DNA from 2 places in the Chryseobacterium fluminis genome. Region 2 is predicted to be linked to the other one. Evidence: riboswitches for the same ligand, from Rfam matches in the RefSeq annotation. Region 2 holds a riboswitch; the other holds the start of a gene.
What was found. A riboswitch is a leader RNA that binds a small molecule or an ion and turns the genes downstream of it on or off. The one in region 2 is predicted to bind S-adenosylmethionine.
Positions count from the first base shown of each region.

Region 1 (5,757 bases), 590 kb from region 2:
CTTTGTTAACGTTCTGACCTCCGGCTCCCCCTGAACGCGAAGTCTGCATTTCAATATCTGCAGGATTCAGTTCGAAATCCACTTCTTCAGCTTCCGGCAAAACAGCAATTGTAATGGCTGAAGTATGAACCCTGCCCTGTGATTCTGTTTCAGGAACACGCTGTACCCTGTGCACTCCGGATTCGAATTTCATGACTCCGTATACGCCTTCACCTTCCACTTTCATGATCAGTTCCTTGTAGCCTTTAGCCGCTTCGTTAGCATCGGTCACTTCATGTCTCCATCCCTTCGTTTTGAAATACATGGTATACATTCGGTACACATCTTCTACGAAAATAGCCGCTTCGTCGCCACCGGTTCCGGCACGAAGTTCTACGATGACGTTTTTATCATCAGCCGGATCTTTCGGAATTAGTAATACTTTCAGCTCATCTTCCAATCCCGGAATTTTTTCCAAGGCCTCGTTTTTTTCGATTTTTGCCAATTCAACAAAATCTTTATCTGAACCGTCAGCAATGATTTCATCAGATTCTTCGATGGTATCCAAAGCTCCTTTATATTGATCGTATACTCTTACAATTTTTCCCAAATCGCTATATTCTTTATTCAGAGAAGAATATCTTTTCTGGTCCGAAATGACATCTGGCTGAATAATAAGGTCTGCCACCTCATTATATCTTTGTTTTATAGCTTCTAATTTTGGAATTAATGATTTAGACATTATGGAATTTTTGTGAATGCAAAGATAAGAATAATTAATTCATTCTGGATATGGATTACGGATGTATCAATCTGTTTTTAAAGCACAGTAGGTAAGTGTAATTTTTTAAATCCGCAGATCCTTTCTTATGTAAAAGTATATTCAAAAATCCTCTTACTGTAATAACAGAAGGAAATTATGAATCAGACAAAGGCCGTCTTTTATCTATTAAATACAGAATCATTCCAACTGCTACAATGCCGAGTCCGATAATGCTTTCCCGCGGATTATGAATAAAGGTAAAATACAAAATATAGATGCTGAACAACAAGAAGACAGAAGGAAAAATATAAAAAAGATCCGATTTAAATATCTTCCGGTCTTTCTTTTTGAGAAAGAAAACCGTAGATACGGAAAGACTGGCAAAAAGCTGTAATAAAAAAGCAGTATAAACAAAAATTTCTTTAAACGTTCCGGTGAGAATAATTAAAACAGCAATGACTGTATGCGCAAAAATAGCCCGTAGCGGGATTCCTTTTTTATTATTGACAGATAAAGATTTCCATAAATGGTTTTCTTTTGCAAAAGCCTGCGTCAGCCTGGAGCCTACCCATAAATATCCACTGATCGTCGCTACCAGCTGCAGGGCTATGAAAATATTCACCACTTTTCCGAAGCTCAGTCCGAGCATGTTATTGGCTGCTTTATCCATTACATCTTCTTTTCCGGCCAGCTGATCCAGTGAGGCATGCTTCAGCATGATATAATTAATTAAAACATAGCACACCGTTACGAAAACCGTTCCTATAATCAGTGATTTCGGTAAGTTTTTCTGGACATCTTTTATCTCTCCCGCAATATATGAAGCAGAATTCCAACCTGTGTAGGAATAGGTCACAAAAACCAATGAGGTAGCGAAGGCAGGCATCATCATTTCCTTCTGCCAGCTTTCTCCGAAGCTGAGACTGTTTCCTGTATCAGGATCCGAAAGGACGACTCCCAGAATAATAAGAACGATAACAAAAGCGACTTTGATAAAAGTGAAAAAATTATGAAATTTACTTGATGATTTTAAGCTAAAAGACAAAGACAGCGACACCAATATAATGATCGCTATGGAAAATCCTGTACCGAAAGTATAATTAAAAACAGAAAGGTATTTCGACATTGCCAGCGCAGCCAAAGCCACCGGAGAGGAAAAGCCGATAATCAGAGAGACCCAGCTGACCAGATAGCCCAGGATAGGATGGTACGTTTTTTTTAAATACAAAAAATCACCTCCGTTACCTTTAAAATGCGAGCCTAATTCGGCATAGCAAAAAGCTCCGAACAGTGCCAGCATCCCTCCGATAATCCAAAGTAAAAATATGCTGTAGGTGTTTGTAATATCTACCAGCTGAAATCCTAAGGTCGTAAAAATCCCGGTACCGATCATACTGGAGACAACAATAGCTACAGCGGTTTTCCAGCCGATCTGATGTGAAGGTGCACTCATTATTCGGATTTTAAATATAAAAAATAAGAAACTGCCCCATGGATTTGCGGTATTATTCTGGTACAAATTATATAGGTCATGGCTGTTACTGCTAAAAATTAAAATTAAGTCTTCCGAAAAAATAGCTTCCCAGTGTTCCCATCTGAACGGGCGCATATTTAAAAACCCCGTAATATGAGTTTTCATAAATCTGCAGATCCGGAAAGACATCGAACACATTATTGGCTCCAAGGGTCAAGTTAACATTTTTTGTAAGAGTATATCCTACACTCAGGTCTGTTACCACTTTTGGGGCAAACTCCTGAACTCCTCCGAATGGATATCCGTCTCTGGTAACTTTCCCGAAATAGGTATTTCTTACCAGAAAATTAAATTTCCCGATCCCGTAATTCAGTCCTAATGTTGCTTTTGTTTTAGGTGATAATGTTTCGATAATATTGATCTGGTCCGGTCCGAAAAACTCTTCCTGAGGGGTCTGCAGGTTGGCAGGGAAATGGAAATCCGTAATTTTTGTTTCGGTATAATTTCCTGCAAGGTTCATATTTAAATTTCCTTTTCCTAATTTCCAGTCGTAGGAAACTACCACATCTACTCCTTTTGTTTCCGTATCAATGGCATTGGCGAAAAATCTTGCACTTTCGACTCCGTAAGCCGCTAACCGGTCATCTGTAATATTACTTGTGATCACGATTCTGTCTTTTACCTTAATCAGATAGCCATCCAGCGTGATCAATAATCCTTTAACAGGTTTCAGGGTAAATCCGAGACTTCCGTTTACTGATGTTTCCTGTTTTAACTGATCAAAGCCAAGTACCTTCGCCGCTTCACTGTCATTATTAAAAATCCCTTTTATTACAATTCCGCTTCCTGTGGTTGAAATATCCGCATAGGAATTATTAAAATACTGCTGCTGCAAAGAGGGCGCTCTGAAGCCTGTTCCTACCGCACCACGAATGGCATAATTTGTAATAAATTCATACCTGACAGCTAATTTTCCGTTCAGGATACTTCCGAAATCCGAATAATTTTCAAACCTTGCAGCGGCATCGATATTTAATTTTTTATTCAGATCATAAGAAACGTCTGCGTACAAAGCTGTAGAAGTTCTTGATTTTTTCAAAGCATTCTCCGGTGAAAAGCCGATAAAGGACTGTGCCCCTCCATTCCCTTCCACAGTAGCTCCCGGAACCGCTATATTTCCATTCACATCATATCTCGCGTAGGAAGCTTCTTCTCCTGCCTTAAGCTCATATTGCTCAAACCTGAATTCTCCACCAAATGCGACATTAAACCTGTTGAGGTTTTTAGATACGTCAAGATTGACTGTATTCTGGAGGAAACTATGTGCCCCGGCATAAAAACTGGTGGGTGATTTTGCGCCTAATGATGCATTTACCGTATTGCTGACATCATAATTGAAGGTATTGCTTCCGAAAGTGTTGCTCAGGTCAAACAGCCATTGATTAACGTCATATTTCGCGCCCACTGCGTAAGAGATGTCATAAACTTTGGATCCTAAGGTCGGCTGAAATCCATTAGGATAAATAGAAGCTACCGTATTTGATTTTTCGTTGGGAAGCCTTCTGAATCCGAAGCCCTGCCCTTCTTTGATACTGAACCCTCCGAAAGAGTAGATCCTGAACTGGTCATTAACAGGATATTCCGAATTAAAGAACAGCTGAGCCTGTTTTATCTGTGCGTCACCAATCTGGAAATTAAAGTCGTCACGGGACAAACCGTTCTGAGCAATTAAAGCATCATCATCCGCTCTTGCTTTACCGGGGTCGGCCGCAAAATCATAGGCAAAGTTATCTCCGTAAATGTCCAGATTATGATTCTGCGTTCTGGTGGTTTTTCCCCGGTAGTTCAGCTGAAGAGACAGGTTGATATAACTTTTGTCTTTTCCTAACGAAGCTCCGTAGTTTATGCCGCCCTGGTAGGTTTCCCCATCATTCCTGCCTGTAATTCCATAATTGAGACTGGCGGAAGCACCTGTATTTTTTTTAAGAATAATATTAATAACCCCGGCAATGGCATCGGAGCCGTACTGGGCCGCAGCTCCGTCTCTCAGCACTTCTATCCTGTCGATCGCAATCACAGGAACCGTACTTAAATCTGTTCCTACCGAGCCATTGCCTACCGTATTCTGATAATTGACCAACGAAGTGGTATGGCGCCTTTTACCATTCACCAGTACTAAAACCTGATCTGGACCCATTCCGCGTAACGTTACCGGGTCGATATGCTCGGTTCCGTCTGAGGATGATTGCCTCACTGCATTAAAGGACGGGATGATATAATTTAAGAGATCCTGAACCGTAGTCTGTGGCGCAGACTGCTGAATTTTTTGAATATTGATGACATCTACCGGAACAGGTGTTTCCAGTTTTGTCCTTTTAACATTTCGGTTACCGACTATGACTACATCTTCTATCTGTTTTTCTTTTTCTTCTTCCTGAGCCGATACCAACACTGCTCCAAGCAATAATACAGATATGCTTAGTTTTTTCATCTCTTGTTTTTCTAAAATTATTAATATACCCGGACGGCCAGCACCGCCAATAAAGATCGTTCAAGAAATGGAATAAATATAAGAATATTGACTTCACTTATCTTCCCCCAATCGGGTTGGAATTAGCACCTTTACATCGATGAATGGTGTCGGTTGCTAAGGTTTCACAGGGCCAAATCCCTCCACCTTTCTTGATAATCTACTGCAAAGGTAGACTAATAATTTAATATGGCAAAAAATAGAAACCGATCAGCTTAATCGATCATTACCAATTGTGAATAACTTGTGGATAAGCTGTTAATTAGCTATCAGCAGTGTGTGAATTGCATATTGATAAGTCTAAATCAACTAAAGTTTTAAAATTTATATTCGTGGATAACCTATGGAAAACGTCTTAGTAAGCTATTAGTATCAGATGGATAAATGATATGCATTCCGCGGATAGCCATGTGAGTAAAATATGGAAAAGGTATTAATAATGCGTGGATAGCCTATCATTTATTGCGGATTAAATATGGATAAACAAAAAAAGAGATCACTCGCATGATCTCTTTTTAATGAACTGACAGACTTATCCACAGGCTATTTTACCATCATTTTCTGAATAGCAATTCCCGTATCTGATTTTAAATAAACCAAATACACTCCTGCCGGATAATTTATTTTCACTTCATCAATCCCATTCTCTCTGATAAGTTTAAACGAATCTAATTTTTTTCCGCTCATATCATATATAGTAACCTCTCCATTCTTCACCTTATTGTACTTTAGCTTGGCCACTCCGTTTTTTACCGGGTTATCCACAATCTGAAGAGACAACTTATTCCCTGCATTTTCATCTATTGTGGATAAAGTGGATGAATTGTTACCGAAAATTCTGAATTCCCCGGGCTGAAGTGTGACGGGAGCTGTCGTGGAAGTGACATCTGAAATTGTATTATCCATTAAATTCTTCCACTGTCCCGTGTACGGAAAATAAGGGACTACACTTTGTGAGGTGGTATTATAATTGGCCAGCACCACGATATTTTTAACACCGTTTACCGTATT
Region 1 covers NZ_CP111121.1:2,880,185-2,885,941, forward strand. The annotation lists gene prfA (peptide chain release factor 1) at 1-721, opposite strand, end outside; gene ODZ84_RS13135 (APC family permease) at 897-2,195, opposite strand; gene ODZ84_RS13140 (TonB-dependent receptor plug domain-containing protein) at 2,287-4,707, opposite strand; SAM riboswitch class I at 4,802-4,908, opposite strand; gene ODZ84_RS13145 (alpha-amylase family glycosyl hydrolase) at 5,290-5,757, opposite strand, start outside.
Region 1: linked by a shared signal. The riboswitch ahead of ODZ84_RS13140 (TonB-dependent receptor plug domain-containing protein) and the one ahead of ODZ84_RS15860 (SusC/RagA family TonB-linked outer membrane protein) in region 2 are both predicted to bind S-adenosylmethionine.

Region 2 (5,757 bases):
TTATCTGTCTGCGGATGCATTCGGAGTACTGCCTCCGGTTTCTGTTCTGGACGAAAACCAGGCTCAATATCATTTCCTGTGTGGATATACTTCAAAACTGGCAGGTACCGAAAGAGGAATCACGGAACCTCAGCCATCTTTTTCACCGGCATTTGGTGAAGCATTCCTGACATTGCATCCGACCATGTATTCAAAAACGTTGATCGGAAAAATGAAAGAGCACGGAGCTAAAGCATACCTTGTCAATACAGGCTGGAACGGGACAGGAAAAAGAATTTCTCTAAAAGATACCAGAGCGATTATCGATTCGATCATTGACGGTTCTATTGAAAACGCTCCGAAAACAAGAATCCCAATCATGAATCTTGAAGTTCCTACAGAATTACCGAATGTTTCTGAAGGAATTTTAGATCCCAGGGATTCTTACAGCAATGTGGCTGAATGGGAAGAAAAAGCAAAAGATCTTGCTGCAAAATATATCACAAATTTTGAGCAGTACTGCAATACTGAAGAAGGGAAAAAGCTTATTGCTTCCGGTCCTCAATTGCAGGAACAAACAACAAACTAAGTTACAAAGCCTCATCAGTTTGATGAGGCTTTTTTAATATTTTTTACAGTTTTCAAGTAGCTCGTTCTGTTCATCCAATTGATAAATTACTGATTGAATTGATTTTTCATTCAGGTTTTTGATGATGATGCAGTGGTAGGCGGAAAAATGGTTTTCGTCATTCAGCATCTGATCCAAATATTTTGGGGTGGTAAAAACGACCCAGTACCTGGCGCCGTTAACTAAATCGATACTCACTTCTATAAGATCAGATTCTTCATCCGTTATTTCGTCGTCTATATGAATTGAAACTATTTCCGGTTCATTGTTTAAATCAAAATACCATTTTGCATACCATTTTAATTTATTTTCATCATTTTGTATTCTAATATTCTGTGGATTAATTTCTATGATTTTGTATGACTTCCTCTTAGTCAGTTGACCAGCATATATTCCAACGTTTTTACAGTACACCGAATCGCTTACTTCCATGACAACATCGGGAAATTACTTTAAACTTAAGATAGCCAGACGATATCCATCCAATCCGAATCCAGACAGCACAGCATCCGTATTCGCTGCTGTTACAGACTTCTGCCGAAACTCTTCTCTCTGGTAAATATTGCTGATGTGAACTTCCACTTTCTGCTTCCTGATATTCTTTAAACAATCTGCGATCGCATAAGAGTAATGGGTGAAAGCGCCCGGGTTGATCACTACGGCATCAAAATCATCTTCCTGCAATCTGTTAATCAGTTCTCCTTCGATATTAGACTGATAATAGTATAATTCATGACTGGGAAATTCTGATCTTAAGATTTCCAGATAATTTTCCATTGAAGTTGTCCCGTAGATCTCAGGTTCTCGTGTGCCCAACAGATTTAGATTAGGTCCGTTTACAATTAAAACTTTCATTCTATAAAATTAATTAAGTTTTTTTATTTATGCCGCAGTAGTTACGATTGTTTTCAGAAAAAAATAAACGCAATATCTCGCAGATATCTATAGACCACTTTTTGATGTGATTCTGAAATCGTACCTGACAAAACCCACTACGTACATGAATTCGGGCAGAGATAAATTTTTCCATTGCATTATTTTTAATGATATTTCTCATATTTATTAATTTAACATTTTTACGTAAGTAGTTGTTTCATTGGTTTTTGGTTAAAAATTAACTTAATTTTTGTGAAATTATAATTAATTTTTCAAAAGTCTACTTGTTTTATAGACTAATTGTTTTTAGATTTGCAGACCTATTTCGATCGGCTTATAAAGAAAGATGGAGGGAACTGACCCTGTGAAATCTTAACAACCTGCACAAAGCAAGGTGTTACATTCAGCCTTTAAAGGAAAAATAAGCAATTGGTTAATCGTATTGATCGGTGCCCTTTGCTGACTATTCTGTAAAGGGTAAATTTTTAATATTTGGTATAAAAAACTGATTATGATTAACAAAGATTCAATTAATTCAAAAGTCTGGATTCCGCCGGTAGCGGCATTCTTTCTCGGGATAGCACAGATTAATGCGCAGCAGACAAAAAATGATACGCTTCATGAAAAAGAGATCGATGAAGTCGTGGTGGTCGCGTACGGAAAAGCAAAAAGGACAAGTTATACAGGTTCGGTAGCAACCATTTCCAGCGAGAAAATCAACAACAGACCCGTTACCAATATCACGAAAGCACTGGAAGGGCAGGTTCCGGGACTTCAGGCAGTAAGTTCTTCGGGACAGCCGGGTTCCACGGCATCAATAAGAATTCGTGGGATCGGTTCTGTCAGTGCTTCCAGCAATCCTCTGTTTGTGGTAGACGGGATTCCTTTCGACGGAAATATCAATTCAATAAGTCCTAATGATATCGAATCGATCAGTGTGCTGAAGGATGCGACAGCGAGTTCCCTGTACGGATCACGAGGAGCGAACGGAATTATCATTATTACGACAAAATCAGGTAAGAAAGGAGAAGCCCGCGTGAATTTTAATATCAGTCAGGGCTTTTCAGGCCGTGCTGTAAAAGATTATGAGCAGCTGAGTACCGATCAGTACTACGAACTGTATTGGGAAGCATTGAGAAACGGGTATAAGTCCAGCCAGATTTCTTCTCAGCAGGCAGCGCAGATGGCAACGGATAATTTAGTGAATGCATTAGGCATTAATCCTTATGGAGCCAGCTATACAAAACCGGTGGGAACAGACGGGAAGCTGGTAGCCGGAGCGACTCCTTTATGGAACGACAACTGGAAAGATATCTTGCAGAGAGTGGCTTCAAGGAACCAGGTGGACCTGGACATCAGCGGTGGAAATGAGAAGAGCAATTATTTCTTCTCTCTGGGATACCTCGATGATAAGGGAATTGCCATTGAGTCAGGATTTAAGAGATACAGTACCAGATTAAAAATTAATTCTGAAGTCAAAAAATGGCTGAACCTGGGAGCGAACTTAGCCTATACCAACAGTCTCCAGGAAGCGCCGCCTTCATCAGATTCCAGAACGGATAATGTGATTAATGCCGCGAGAATTATTCCGTCTTTTTACCCGTATTATGAAAGGAATGCAGACGGAAGCTATAGGCTGGATTCCAACGGAAACTATATTTACGATTTCGGAAAATACAGACCGACCAGTGCATTACAGAACGAAAATGCAGCAGCGACACTGCCTTTAGATAAAAATGAAAACAGGGAAGATAACTTTTCAGGAAAAGGTTTTGCTGAATTTACTTTCCTTCCGGAACTTAAATTCCGAACAAGTTTTTCGGTTGATTTAGTGAATTACAATGGTCATTATTACACCAATCCATTGTTGGGTGAAGGTGCGGAAATCGGAGGGTCGGTAACGAAAACCAATTCAAGAACGCTTTCTTATACTACGAGTAATATTTTGACATATGATAAAAAAATCGGACAGCATCACATTAATATTTTGGGTGGACAGGAATTTTACCATTACGAATATCAGACCATTTCAGGAAACAGAAGCCAGTTCTCACTTCCTTATTACTACGAGCCTAATGCGGCGGCCTTATTAGGAGGATTCAGCGGAAGCAGTGATCAGTTGGGATTGCTGAGTTACCTTGGAAAAGCGGAATACGATTATCAGAATAAATATTTCCTTTCCGGATCGGTGAGAGCAGATGGATCTTCAAGATTTTCTCCTGAAAACAGGTGGGGGACATTCTGGTCTGTCGGAGGTTCCTGGAAAGCATCCAACGAAACTTTTATTAAAAATTTAAATTTCTTCAACCATTTAACGCTTCGGGCAAGCTACGGTGGCCAGGGGAATGATAAACTGAGTACGTATTATGCTTACCAAAGTTTGTATGACTTTTACAATAATCTGGGCGAAGGGGGCACGGTTGCCAATAAATTGCCGACTCCGGATCTGAAATGGGAAACCAACCTTAATTTAAACGTAGGTTTGGAATTCGCGATTTTAAAAAACAGAATTAAAGGGAATGTAGAATATTTCCAGCGCCAGAGTAAAGACCTTTTATTCGGAATGCCTTTGGCGCCATCACTGGGCTTCACAGAATATCAGGCAAATATCGGGGAATTGAAAAATAAAGGTTTTGAATTTTCTTTATTCACAACACCAATTAAAACAAGCGATTTTGAATGGAATGTAGATCTTAATCTAAGTACTTTAAAAAATGAGATCACAAAACTTCCGAAAGGTTCTATTGTCAGCGGAACAAAACTGTTACAAGTTGGAGGATCCATCTACGATTTCTTCATTCCGGAATGGATGGGAGTAGATCCGACAAACGGAAATCCGCTTTGGAAAACCATAACGACTGATGCTGCAGGAAATACGGTGGAAGGAACGACCTCGGAATATGCGAAAGCTACAAAAACTTTGCAGGATCATCACTTCCTAAGGTTATGGGTGGTTTAACGACAAGCCTGGCTTATAAAAACTTTGACTTTTCAACGTTGGTGACTTTCAGCGTGGGAGGAAAGATTTTAGATACCGATTATACCATGTTAATGCATAACGGTAGTTCGGCAGGACGGGCCTGGAGTGCCGAGATGATCAACAGATGGACTCCGGAAAATACAGATACGGATGTTCCGGCTTTAAGTACAACCACCAATAACTGGACTTCAACGTCGTCAAGATTTTTATACTCCGGAACGTATGCCCGGGTGAAAAATGTAAGTTTGGGATACACACTTCCGACCGATTATTTTGAAAAAATAGGACTGAAGAAATTCAGAATCTATGTACAGGCTGAAAACCTTTTAACCTTTTACAAACATAAGGGAATGGACCCTGAGCAGACCTTAGACGGGACAACATATTACCGGTATCCGGCGATGAGAACGGTTACCTTCGGATTACAGGCTACTCTTTAAACTTTTAAAATTAAACCAATGAAAAAATTAAAATATCTGTCTTTAGCTTTAATCACAGCCCTGTTTTTAACAAGCTGTGAAAGCGATCTGGAAACTGCTCCTACCAATCAGGCTAATGAAGCGGAGGTTTTCAAAACAGCCGAAAGTGCTGAAACTGTTATTAACGGAACCTGGGCAAAATTCAATGATGACGGACCAACTTATGCCAACATAGGATATTCTACCGTGTTGAGAACGAGTGATGCCATGGGAAGTGACGTCGCGGTTTTAACCAATAAATATGGTTTTCCAGGCGCCTACGCTTTCACGGATCTGGTGAACAATACCGGTAGCCGGCCTTTGTATATCTGGAATTCTTTATACTCCGTCATCAATAATATGAATAATGTTATTGCGAGAATTGATGCTGCAGAAGGAACTCAGGAGAAAAAAGACCAGGTGAAGGGCCAGGCAAAAGCGTTGAGAGCATTCTGTTACCTGAACCTGGCAAGTTTTTACCAGTTCAGTTATTTAAAGGATAAAAATGCACTCACGGCCCCGATTTATACCGAACCTACGACCACCAGCTCAGTCGGAAAGAAAAAAGCAAGCCTGGAGGAAATTTATACGCTGGTCAAAAGTGATCTGAAGGATGCTGATCTGTTACTACAGAATTATTCAAGAAATAATAAAGATAAAATCGACAGATCGGTGGTGAATGGCCTTTTGGCAAGAGCCTATCTGAATACGGGTGAATGGACGAAGGCTGCTGCTTCCGCAAAAATTGCCAGGAACGGATATGCTTTAATGACTGCCGAGAAATATAAGGATGGCTTCAATGACATCAGCAACGGCGAATGGATCTGGGGACATGG
Region 2 covers NZ_CP111121.1:3,469,951-3,475,707, forward strand. The annotation lists gene pckA (phosphoenolpyruvate carboxykinase (ATP)) at 1-568, shown strand, start outside; gene ODZ84_RS15850 (hypothetical protein) at 602-1,039, opposite strand; gene ODZ84_RS15855 (type II 3-dehydroquinate dehydratase) at 1,055-1,462, opposite strand; SAM riboswitch class I at 1,815-1,911, shown strand; gene ODZ84_RS15860 (SusC/RagA family TonB-linked outer membrane protein) at 1,995-4,442, shown strand; gene ODZ84_RS15865 (hypothetical protein) at 4,430-4,903, shown strand; gene ODZ84_RS15870 (RagB/SusD family nutrient uptake outer membrane protein) at 4,922-5,757, shown strand, end outside.